2 regions of the Mesorhizobium sp. M7A.F.Ca.CA.003.01.2.1 genome follow, and region 1 is predicted to be linked to the other one. Evidence: riboswitches for the same ligand, from Rfam matches in the RefSeq annotation. Region 1 holds a riboswitch; the other holds the start of a gene.
What was found. A riboswitch is a leader RNA that binds a small molecule or an ion and turns the genes downstream of it on or off. The one in region 1 is predicted to bind S-adenosylmethionine.
Positions count from the first base shown of each region.

Region 2: it holds a riboswitch for S-adenosylmethionine, as region 1 does, so the genes downstream of both, EN969_RS12440 (homoserine O-acetyltransferase) here and EN969_RS11335 (O-succinylhomoserine sulfhydrylase) in region 1, are expected to answer to the same signal.

Region 1 covers NZ_RZRA01000212.1:756-6,500, forward strand. The annotation lists gene EN969_RS11325 (ABC transporter substrate-binding protein) at 54-827, opposite strand; gene EN969_RS11330 (2'-deoxycytidine 5'-triphosphate deaminase) at 928-2,022, opposite strand; SAM riboswitch at 2,097-2,174, shown strand; gene EN969_RS11335 (O-succinylhomoserine sulfhydrylase) at 2,232-3,419, shown strand; gene EN969_RS11340 (ceramide glucosyltransferase) at 3,427-4,578, opposite strand; gene apaG (Co2+/Mg2+ efflux protein ApaG) at 4,812-5,204, shown strand; partial or broken gene EN969_RS11350 (Hsp33 family molecular chaperone HslO) at 5,252-5,745, opposite strand, start outside.
Region 2 covers NZ_RZRA01000242.1:564-6,308, reverse strand. The annotation lists partial or broken gene metW (methionine biosynthesis protein MetW) at 1-444, opposite strand, end outside; gene EN969_RS12440 (homoserine O-acetyltransferase) at 503-1,672, opposite strand; SAM riboswitch at 1,787-1,864, opposite strand; gene hisC (histidinol-phosphate transaminase) at 2,002-3,111, shown strand; gene EN969_RS12430 (prephenate/arogenate dehydrogenase family protein) at 3,117-4,052, shown strand; gene EN969_RS12425 (sugar kinase) at 4,060-4,983, opposite strand; gene EN969_RS12420 (DUF2125 domain-containing protein) at 4,991-5,745, opposite strand, start outside.

The sequences.
Region 1 (5,745 bases):
CGCCTCCGGCGACACCTTCTCCCACAAGGGGAGAAGGAAAAGGCGCCTCTGCCTCAATAAATATCGAAGTCGAAATACTTGGCCTGGATCTTCTTGTAGGTGCCGTCGGCAACGATCGCGTCGATGGCCGCGTTGAGCTTGTCGCGCAGGGCCGTGTCGTCCAGGCGCACGGCGATGCCGGCCTGGGTCTCGGTGCCCTTGACGTCGCCGACCAGCTTGCAGCAGCCGTCGCTTGCCTTCTTCAGCCAATCCATCAGCACGAACTTGTCCGAGATCACGGCGTCAAGACGACCGTTGGTCAGGTCGGTGATCGCCTCTTCCTGGGTGGGATAGAGTTTGGCCTCCGCGCCCGCCTTGCCATATTCATTCTGGGCATAGTCGGCCTGCGTGGTCGAAGCCTGGGCACCGACCGTCTTGCCGGCAAGGGCCGCCGGTTCGGTCGAGGTGAGATCGGTGTCCTTCGGCGCCACCAGAGCCAGCGGTGTCGTATAATATTTGTTGGTGAAGGCGACCTGCTTCTTGCGCTCCTCGGTGATGCTCATCGAGGCGATGATGGCGTCGAACTTCTTGGCCTGCAAAGCGGGAATGATGCCGTCCCAGTCCTGGGTAACGATCTCGCATTCGACCTTCATCTGCGCGCACAGCGCATTGGCGATGTCGATGTCGAAGCCTTCGACCTTGCCGTCGGCGGTAATGGTGTTGAACGGCGGATAGGCGCCCTCGGTGCCGATCTTGATTTTCTCCGCCGCCTGCACCGACAGAGAGCCGGCCAGTGTTGCCAGCATGGCAGCGCCCGCCGCCGATATGACCCATTTCGAAAATCGCATTTTCTTGGTTCCCCTTGAACGCCGCCAGCTTGACGGGCGGCAAGGCAGCCAAGCATGGCGAGCCGGTACAGGCAAGTATTTTGCCTTGGGGCAATGAGGGTCAGCGCGCGGCGCGGAAATGCTTGGACAGCTTCAGGCCCTGCGCCTGGTAGTTGGAGCCGAGATCGGTGCCGTAGAGCGCCTGCGGCCGCTTCAGCATATGCTCGTAGACCAGCCGGCCGACGATCTGGCCGTGGTCGAGGATGAACGGCACTTCATGGCTGCGCACTTCCAGCACCGCCCGGCTGCCGGTGCCGCCGGATGCGGAATGGCCGAAGCCCGGATCGAAGAAGCCGGCATAATGGACGCGGAATTCGCCGACCAGCGGATCGAAGGGCGTCATCTCGGCGGCGTAGAGCGGCGGCACATGCACCGCCTCCTGGCTGACGAGGATGTAGAATTCATCGGGGTCGAGCACCAGTTCGCCGGCGCCGCTCTTGTGGATCGGTTCCCAGAAGTCGACGACTTCCTGGGCCGCGCGCTTGTCGACATCGACGAGGCCGGTGTGATGCTTGCCGCGATAGCCGACCAAGCCGCTTTGATCGCCGTTGAGGTCGATCGACAGCGCGATGCCGCCGCCGGAAATGTTCGGCGGCTCGGTGGCGACAAGCATCTGCGTGCGATGCAGGTCGTGCAACTCGGCTTCGGAGAGCAGCGCATTGCCGGTGCGGAAACGGATCTGCGACAGGCGCGACCCGGTGCGGACGACGATCGGGAAGGTGCGCGGGCTGACTTCCAGAAAGAGCGGGCCATGATAGCCGGCCGCGATCTTGTCGAACTCGTGGCCGCGATCGGTCATGACGCGGGTGAAGATGTCGAGCCGTCCGGTCGAACTCTTCGGATTGGCCGAGGCTGAAATGTCCGCCGGCAGCGCCAGGCTTTCAAGCAGGGGCACGATGTGGACGCAGCCGGTCTCCAGCACCGCGCCCTCGGCCAGATTGATCTCGTGCAGCTGCAGCCGGTCGAGCTTTTCCGAGACCTTGTGATTGGGGCCGGGCAGGAAGGAGGCGCGCACCCGCCAGGCCTTGTCGCCGAGCCTGAGATCGAGGCTGGCCGGCTGGATCTGGTCGGTGTCGAGCGCACGCGCCGACTTCAGCGCGCCGGACTGGAGCAGCGCCGATATGTCCTGGTCGGGAAGAATGCCTGTCTGCCGCAAGGCTCCACTCCTGCTTGGTACAAACCTCTTAATGAAGCCGGCAATTGACGCAAGCGCGGTGCGGGTCTAAAGGGTCGTTATCCCGTGGTGATTTGGCCGGTCGGCTTGCAGCCACGTTAAACAAGTCGCTAAAGGACCGTCGGGCCGCAAGGCCGTATGGACCGGTTGCGACTTTCGCGGCCGGTTTTTTTGTGTCTGGAAGAAAAGCGATGAGCACCAAGAAGCGCAACTGGAAGCCTCAGACGGCACTCGTGCACAGCGGAACGCTGCGTTCCGGTTTCGGCGAAACGTCAGAAGCGATCTATCTCACCCAAGGCTATGTCTACGAAACGGCGCAAGCCGCCGAAGCCCGTTTCAAGGGCGAAGAGCCGGGTTTCATCTATTCGCGCTACGCCAATCCGACCGTCGACATGTTCGAGAAGCGCATGTGCGCGCTGGAAGGTGCGGAAGACGCGCGCGCCACCGCGTCGGGCATGGCCGCGGTGACGGCCGCCCTTCTGTGCAGCGCCAAGGCCGGCGACCATATCGTGGCGGCGCGTGCGCTGTTCGGCTCCTGCCGCTGGGTGGTCGAGACGCTGGCGCCGAGATACGGCATCGAGGCGACGCTGGTCGACGGCACCGACATCGCCAACTGGGAAAAGGCGATCAAGCCGAACACCAAGCTGTTCTTCCTGGAAAGCCCGACCAATCCGACGCTGGAAGTGGTCGATATCGCCGCTGTCGCTTCGCTTGCCAATTCGATCGGCGCCAGGCTGATCGTCGACAATGTCTTCGCCACGCCCCTGCAGCAGAAGCCCTTGCAGCTCGGCGCCCATATCGTCGTCTATTCGGCGACCAAGCACATAGACGGCCAGGGGCGCTGTCTCGGCGGCGTCATCCTGTCGGACAAGAAGTGGATCGACGAGAACCTGCACGACTATTTCCGCCATACCGGCCCAAGCCTTTCGCCTTTCAACGCCTGGACGCTGCTGAAGGGCCTGGAAACGCTGCCGCTGCGCGTACGCCAGCAGACGGAAAGTGCCGGCCGGATCGCGGATTTTCTGGCCGAACGGCCGGAAATCGCGCGCGTCATCTATCCCGGCCGCGCCGACCATCCGCAGGCCGACATCGTCAAGAAGCAGATGTCGGGCGGCTCGACGCTGATCTGCCTGGACGTCAAGGGCGGCAAGCAGGCGGCCTTCGCCTTGCAGAACGCGCTCGACATCGTCCTGATCTCCAACAATCTCGGTGACGCCAAGAGCCTGATCACCCACCCGGCGACGACGACGCACAAAAATCTCAGCGACGAGGCGCGCGCCGAGCTCGGCATCGGGCCGGGCACGCTCAGGCTGTCGGTTGGCCTGGAGGATGCCGACGATCTGCTCGAGGACATCGCGCAGGCGCTGAAGGCCAGGTAGGAGGCCTTCAGGCGCCGGACGGCGTCTCTTCCAGCTCGGCCGTCTTGGTGCCGATGGTCATCGCATTGCCGCGCCAGTCGACGGCGCCGCCGAGCCAACCGCGCCCCCACATCGCCGGCAGGATCAGGTCGCGCGCCATGATCGCGGCGACCATGCGTGGCGACAGGTACCAGCCCTTGGACCAGGCCAGGGCGCACTCCGGAAGATAGAAGGCCGCCAGCACGGCAAGGGCGGTTGCCCAGAGGCTGAAGCCGGCGCTTGCCGCTGCAATCAGCGCAAGCACCAGCGGCACCACGGCGCCCGTCAGGATTTCGGGTGCGAAGAACAGCGGGAAAGTGACGCGGCGCAGGCGCGCCCAACGGGCCTGACGCGACCAGATCTCGTCAAACGAGCGCCGGCCAAGCGGCTGCTCGAAGGGGGCGGCGACGAGATTGACGCGCAGGCCGAGACTGTTCACCAGCTTGGTCGCAGCGGCATCCTCGGCGATCTCGGCGGCCAGCACGCGGATGCCGCCATTGGCATCGAGCATCGGCTTGTTCCAGAGCATGCTCTTGCCCTGGGCAAAGCCGAGGCCGAGCGCCTCACCGGCATATTGCCAGCGCGCCTGCAGCGTGTTGAGGAAAGCGCATTCGACCTCGGCCCAGAAGCCGGCCGGCCGCGAGCCGATCGGCGTCGAGCAGACAAGGCCGGTGCCGGGCCGCCAGGCAGCCATCAGGTGCTGGATGTAGTCCCTCGGCATCAGCACGTTGGAATCGGCCAGGACGACCCAGTCGTGCCGCGCCGCTTCCCAGCCCTTGACGCAATTGTTGAGTTTCGGATTGGCGCTGATGCGGTCATCGCCGACAAGCAGCCAGGCCGGCACTTTCGGAAACCGGACGATCGTCCTGTTTATCAATTTGATCACCGGATCGTCGGCATGGGCGACGCAGAAAATCAGCTCATAGCGCGGCCAGTCGAGCGAGAAGGCGCGCTCCAGCGTCTCCTGCGTGAACGGCTCGACGCCGCGCGACGGCACGACGATCGACACCGGCCGCGGCTTGCCGGCCGGCGGCGCAATGGTGCGACGCCGTCTCAGACGCGACACGGCGAGCACGATGCTGGCGAGATTCGAGAGGATGAGGACGGTTGAAAGCGTGGCGGCTATGAGAGTGAGTTGCATCGAGATCCGGTCACTCCAGGAAAACCGGTCCGCAAGATGACCGGTTTCAACAGTTCAGCAGAGCGCCCGAGTCGCGCGTCACCAGTCCGCGCACACCATCATTGTCATATGTCACTTAAATGACATTCTTTGTCGGCACCTGCCCGCGAGGCCGGCCAGAGGAGGCTTCGATCGGTTGACCTAACCGCACGGAGCGCCGAAAGTTCCGCTGGAACCGTTTTTTGGAGCCGCTTATGTATAGCGCCGTCACGCGCAACATCGAAGTGCAGGTCAGGCCGTTCTATCTGGAGGACCGTTCGGATCCCTCGGAGAACCGCTATGTCTGGGGCTATCAGATAACGATCGACAATCAGTCGGACGATTTCGTGCAGCTTCTGTCGCGCTATTGGCACATCACCGACGGCACCGGCCGGGTCGAGGAAGTGCGCGGCCCCGGCGTGGTCGGCGACCAGCCCGAACTCAATCCCGGCGACAGCTACCAGTACACGTCCGGTTGCCCGCTCTCGACACCGTCCGGCATCATGGTCGGGCATTACACGATGCGCAACAAGCGGGGCGAGACGTTCGACATCGCCATTCCGGCGTTTTCGCTGGACTTGCCGGGGACGCGGCGGACGGTGAATTGATTTCGCCTCACCGGCCGCGGAGCGACCGGTGAGGCGTGGTTTCTACTCTACTGGGCCGCAAATTCCGCCGGGTCGAAATCATATTGCTTCGAACAGAATTCGCAGGCGACGTGGATGCCGCCGTCTTCGGTGCTGTCCTTGATCTCCTGGGCGGAAAAACCCTCGAGGATGCCGCGGATCTTGTCCCTGGAGCACGAGCACTGGTCGGCGACCGGAACGCCGCCGAAGACGCGCACGCCATGCTCGTGGAACAGCCTGTAGAGCAGCCGCTCGGCGCCGATCGTCGGGTCGATCAGTTCGGTCGGCTCGATGGTGCCGAGCAGAGCCAGCAACTCCTGCCAGGAATTGTCGACCGGATCGTGGATCTCCTCACGCGGATCGCCATCGCCGCCCGGCAGGTCCGGGACGCGCATGCGCTCGGGCGACTGCGGCAGGAACTGCGCCAGGATACCGCCGGCGCGCCATTGCTCGCGGGCGCCGCCGGGACCGGGCGTCAAAAGCTTGGCCACCGACAGCCTGATATCCGTCGGGATCTGCTCCG
Region 2 (5,745 bases), on a different contig from region 1:
GGGCGTGTCGTACCAGGAATAGGGCAGGTCCTTGGTCACCGGCATGCGGCCGTTGAGGAACAGCGACAGGCGCACACGCCAATGGCCGAAATTGGGGAAGGAGACGATGGCGCGGTTGCCGATCCTGAGCAGTTCGTCGAGCACCAGCTTCGGGTTGCGGGTGGCCTGCAGCGTCTGCGACAGGACGACGAAGTCAAAGCCCTTGTCGGGATAGAATTCGAGATCCTTGTCAGCGTCGCCCTGGATGACCGAGAGGCCGCGCGCCACACATTCGTTGACGCCGCGCTGCGACAGCTCGAGTCCGCGGCCGTCGACCTGCTTGGTGTCCTGCAGCAGTTCGAGCAGCGAGCCGTCGCCCGAGCCGACATCGAGCACGCGCGACTGTGGCGGGATGAGGTTGGCGACGACTTCGAGGTCGACGCGCTGGTCGCGGTTGACGCTCATGGCTTCGCCTCCCGCCTGGCGCATGATCCCGATCCGAAAAGCCTGCAATTTTTCCGGGTCATGCGCTCAGCCCTCTCGCTCGGGCCGCCGAGCCGATGAAGCCGTTTATCGCGGCAAACAGTTCCGGCTCGTCGAGCAGGAATGCGTCGTGGCCACGGTCGGTCTCGATCTCGACGAAGGATACCGATGCGCCGGCGGCGTTGAGCGCATGCACGATCGAGCGGCTCTCCTCGGTCGGGAACAGCCAATCCGAGGTGAACGACACCAAGCAGAAGCGGGTTTTCGTGCCGGCGAAGGCATCGGCCAACCGGCCGCCATGGTCTGCGGCGAGGTCGAAATAGTCCATCGACCGCGTCATGTAGAGGTAGGAATTGGCGTCGAAGCGATCGACGAAGGTCATGCCCTGGTGCCGAAGATAGCTTTCGATCTGGAAGTCGGCGTCGAAGCCGAAGGTCAGCGCTTCGCGATCCTGCAGATTGCGGCCGAACTTGCGGTGCAGGGCGGCTTCCGACAGGTAAGTGATGTGGGCGGCCATGCGCGCTACCGCCAGGCCCTTTTCCGGGCGTTTGCCGTGCTCGAAATATTTGCCGCCATGCCAGTCCGGATCGGCCATGACAGCCTGCCGGCCAACCTCATGAAAGGCGATGTTCTGCGAGGAATGGCGCGCGCCGGTGGCGATCGGCAGCGCCGAGAAGACGCGCTCCGGATAGCTCGACGCCCATTCCAGCACCTGCATGCCGCCCATCGAGCCGCCGAGCACGCAAAACAGTTTCTCGATGCCGAAATGGTCGATCAGCATTTGCTGCGCCCGCACCATGTCGCGGATGGTGATGATCGGCAGGTCGAGCCCATACGGCTTGCCGGTGGCCGGATTGGTCGAAGCCGGGCCGGTGGAGCCAAGGCAACCGCCGATGACGTTGGAGCAGATGACGAAGAAACGATTGGTGTCGATGATCTTGCCGGGGCCGATCAGCACTTCCCACCAGCCAGGCTTGCCGGTCACCGGATTGGTGCTGGCGACGTGCTGGTCTCCGGTCAGCGCATGGCAGACGAGGATGGCGTTGGAGCGGGCATCGTTCAGCGTGCCATAGGTCTGGTAGGCGATCTGGAACGGTGACAGCAGCGTGCCGGCGTCCAGCTTGAGCGGCTTGTCGGATCCAAAACGCAAAACCGGGCTCGACGGTTGGTCGACCTCGTTGTTGGTTTTGCGGGCACGCAGAACGGCCATGACATCCATCTCACACTTTGAGCCCACGCATCGCACTCGTCGAAAGTCGATGCCGATACGGGTGTCCGGCCGGCGCGGACAACAAAAAACCGGCATTGCGGTCGCAAAGCCGGTTACAGGATGCAAACGGCCCTTTAGCAAGTTGTTTAACGTGGCTGCAAGCCGACCGGCCAAATCACCACGGAAGTTCGCTCCCCTTCTAGGGCTGTGGCGCGCCGGCGTCAACGGCCTGCCTTGGGCGGGAGGCTGTCGCCTCTCGACATTGCAGGCCACGGCTTGTATTTCCGCTGCGGCTTCCCTCAGGAAGCGTTCTCGACGGATTTTGCGACATGAGCCAGACACCGGACCAGGCACGTCCAACCCCGCGCGCGGGCATCATGGACATAGACGCCTATGTGCCGGGCAAGAGCACGGCGCCTGCCGGCGTCGCCAAGGTCCACAAGCTGTCCTCCAACGAGAACCCGCTCGGGCCCTCGCCGAAGGCGATCGAAGCCGCGCGCGAGATTGCCGGCAAGCTCGACATCTATCCCGACGGCACCGCCAGGCGGCTGCGCGAAGCGATCGCCGAGGTGCATGGCCTCAACCCGCAGAACATCATCTGCTCCAACGGCTCCGACGAGATCCTCGGCCTGCTGGCGCAGACCTATCTGGCGCCCGGCGACGAGGCCGTCATCACCGAACACGCCTTCATGGTCTACAAGATCTACATCCAGTCGGCGGGCGCCGTTCCGGTGACGATCAAGGAAACAGACGAGCGCGCCGATATCGACGCCATCCTGGCCGCCGTCACGCGGCGCACCAAGATCGTGTTCCTCGCCAATCCCAACAACCCGACCGGCACTTATGTGCCGTTCCAGGAGGTGCGGCGGCTGCATGCCGGTCTGCCCAGGCACGTGCTTCTGGTGCTCGACGCGGCCTATGCCGAATATGTCCGCCGCAACGACTATGAGGCCGGCATCGAACTGGTCGGCAGCGCAGAGAACGTGGTGATGACCCGGACCTTCTCCAAGATCGGCCTTGGCGGGGCGCGGATCGGCTGGATGTACGGGCCGATGCACATCGTCGACGCCATCAACCGCGTGCGCGGCCCCTTCAACGTCAATGCGACGGCGATCGAGGCCGGCATCGCCGCCATTCGCGATCGCGCCCATGTCGAGCGCAGCGTGGCGCACAACGAGACCTGGCTGGCCTGGCTGAGTGAGGAATTCACAAAGCTTGGATTGCGGGTGACGCCCAGCGTCGGCAATTTCATCCTCATTCATTTTCCAGAGGACCAGAAACATTCGGCAGCGGCGGCGGACGACTATCTGACGGCGCGCGGCTATATATTGCGGCGCGTTTCGGGCTATGGCTTTCCCAACGCGCTGCGCATGACCGTCGGTACCGAACAGGCCAATCGCGGCGTTGTCGCCGCTCTCACGACATTCCTGAAAAGCTAGAAACCATGACATCACCGATGTTTGAAAAGATCGCGCTGGTCGGCATCGGCCTGATCGGCTCGTCGCTGGCCCGCGTCATCCGCCGCGAGGGCCTCGCCCGCCACGTATCCATCTCGACCCGCAGTGCGGCGACGCTGGCACGGGCCGAGGAGCTTGGGCTGGGCGATAGCTATAGCACCGATGCGAGAGAAGCTGTCCGCGATGCCGACCTGGTCATCATTTCGGTGCCGGTCGGCTCGTCCGGCACGGTTGCCGAGGAAATCGCGCCGGCGCTGAAGCCGGGCGCGATCCTCACCGATGTCGGCTCGACCAAGGCGTCTGTCATTGCGCAAATGCAGCCTTATGTGCCTGAAGGTGTCCATTTCATTCCCGGCCACCCGCTGGCGGGCACAGAAAAATCCGGCCCCGACGCCGGTTTCGCCGACCTGTTCGACAATCGCTGGTGCATCTTCACGCCGCTGCCCGACACCGACCCGGACGCGTTGGAGAGGCTGTCGGAGTTCTGGCGGCGCTGCGGCGCCAACATCGACACGATGGATCCCCAGCATCACGATATGACGCTGGCCATCGTCTCGCATCTGCCGCACATCATCGCCTACAACATCGTCGGCACCGCCGATGATCTGCAGTCGGTGACCAAATCCGAAGTGATCAAATATTCGGCTTCCGGCTTCCGCGACTTCACCCGCCTTGCCGCCTCCGATCCGACCATGTGGCGGGATGTCTGTCTGCACAACAAGGACGCCATCCTCGAAATGCTGGCGCGGTTCTCGGAGGATCTGGCGTCGCTGCAGCGCGCAATCCGCTGGGGCGACGGCGAAAAACTCTTCGACCTGTTCACCCGCACCCGCGCCGTGCGCCGCTCGATCATCGAAGCCGGCCAGGACATCGACGTTCCCGATTTCGGCCGTCAGGCGGTCGAGCACCCCGCGAAGGGCTAGGTCTGTCTCAGGCAGGCCAGGTCTGCGCAACCATGGCCAGCGTCTCGGCTCGGTTCGGCGCGCCAAGCCTGCCGCCGAAGCGCAGGCATTTGAGCGCCGCGGCCGCACTGGCAAACCGCAAAGCCTGCTCGACCGGCATGGCTTCCGCCAGCCCGACGGCGAAGGCGCCGTGAAAGACATCGCCGGCGGCGAGCGTGTCGACCGCCTTGATTTTCGGCGCCGCGACATGGCGCACGCAGCCAGCGCGACGGTCGTGCCACCAACTGCCCGCCGCGCCGCCTGTCACTGCGACAAAAGCGTCGCTGCGGCTGGCGAGATCGGCGCAAGCCGTTTTCGGATCGAGCGCCTGGCCGCAGACGATGCGCGCTGCCGGCTCCGAAGCGATGATGTGCGTAGCGAGCGGCAACAACGGCTCAAGGACCTCCAGCGGCGCGGTGTCGGCATCGAGGATCGCCGGACGGCCGATGGCGCGCGCCGCCTTCAGGGCGAGTGCCGCCGCACCCGGCCAGCGGACATCGACCAGAACGGCATCGAATGCCATGAGGTCGGCGACCGGCAGGACGTCGGGATCGGCCTGGGCAAGCCTGTCATAGAACGGCACGATGATGCGCTCGCCATGCGCGTCGACCAGGATGGAGGCCAGCGCCGAGCGGGCACCTCTGACGCGCCGCACGAAGGTGCAATCGACGCCTTCGGCCTCTATGCCGGCGATGAGCTGGTCGGCGACGGCATCGTCGCCGGCACTCGCCCACAGCGATACTTCGGCGCCCAGGCGATGGGCAGCGCAGGCGGCGCTGGTGGCCATGCCCGAGGCGATCTGGACGCCGTCGGAGGCCATGAACTTGCCCTGATGCATGGGCAGCGTCTCGACGTGCAGGATGGTGTCCAGCGTCAAAGCGCCAACGCTCAGCAGCTTCACGGGTTTTGCCATGGCTGAGCTATTCGACCGGCTTGATCTTGCCCAGCGGAATGAAGCCGAGCGAGGCCTTGCCCCTGACCACCTTCAGCGGCATGGACGGTTCGTTGCCGAGCACCGCCAGGGCAGAAAAACCCTGCTCGATCTGGCTTTTCTGCTCGGGTATGGCGGTGCCGAGGATGGCCGCCACCGCCTTCGGGTCCTTCAACCTGATCATCAGGTCGGCGTTGACCAGGCCCTCGGCATCGACCGAGAGCGGTCCCGAAACGGTGATGCGCGCCGTCCCCGACGACAGATCAAGGTTGCGGATTTCGATCGCCTGGCCACGAAGGCTCTTCACCCGCGTGCCGATCAGTGCGACGCCGTTCTTCAATGTCACGTCGCCGCTGGCATCGAGCGCCGGAAGCACGCGCCCGCCAAGTGCGTCGGGGTCGACCTCGAGATCGCCGAAACTGCCGAGATAGTCGATATCCTCGCCGTTGGGCTGCAACTGACCTGATGCCTTGCCGGCACTGAACAGTTGCACCGGATCGGTATCGTCGGCCGGATCGGTCTGGCCGGAAAGGCCCTCTGCCTCCAGCGAAATCCGCCGCGGCAGCGGCCACCACAATTTGAAATTGGCCTGCAGATTGTCCCAGTCGATCCACAGCGGCACCATGTCCGGCACGGAGGTCCTGAGCGGGCCGCGCAGATTGGCAACCGGCGACAGAGGCTGGATGATCTGGGCGGCTGCGTTGAAACTGCCGGCTGAGGCCGCAATGTTCTTGGCATCGTCCT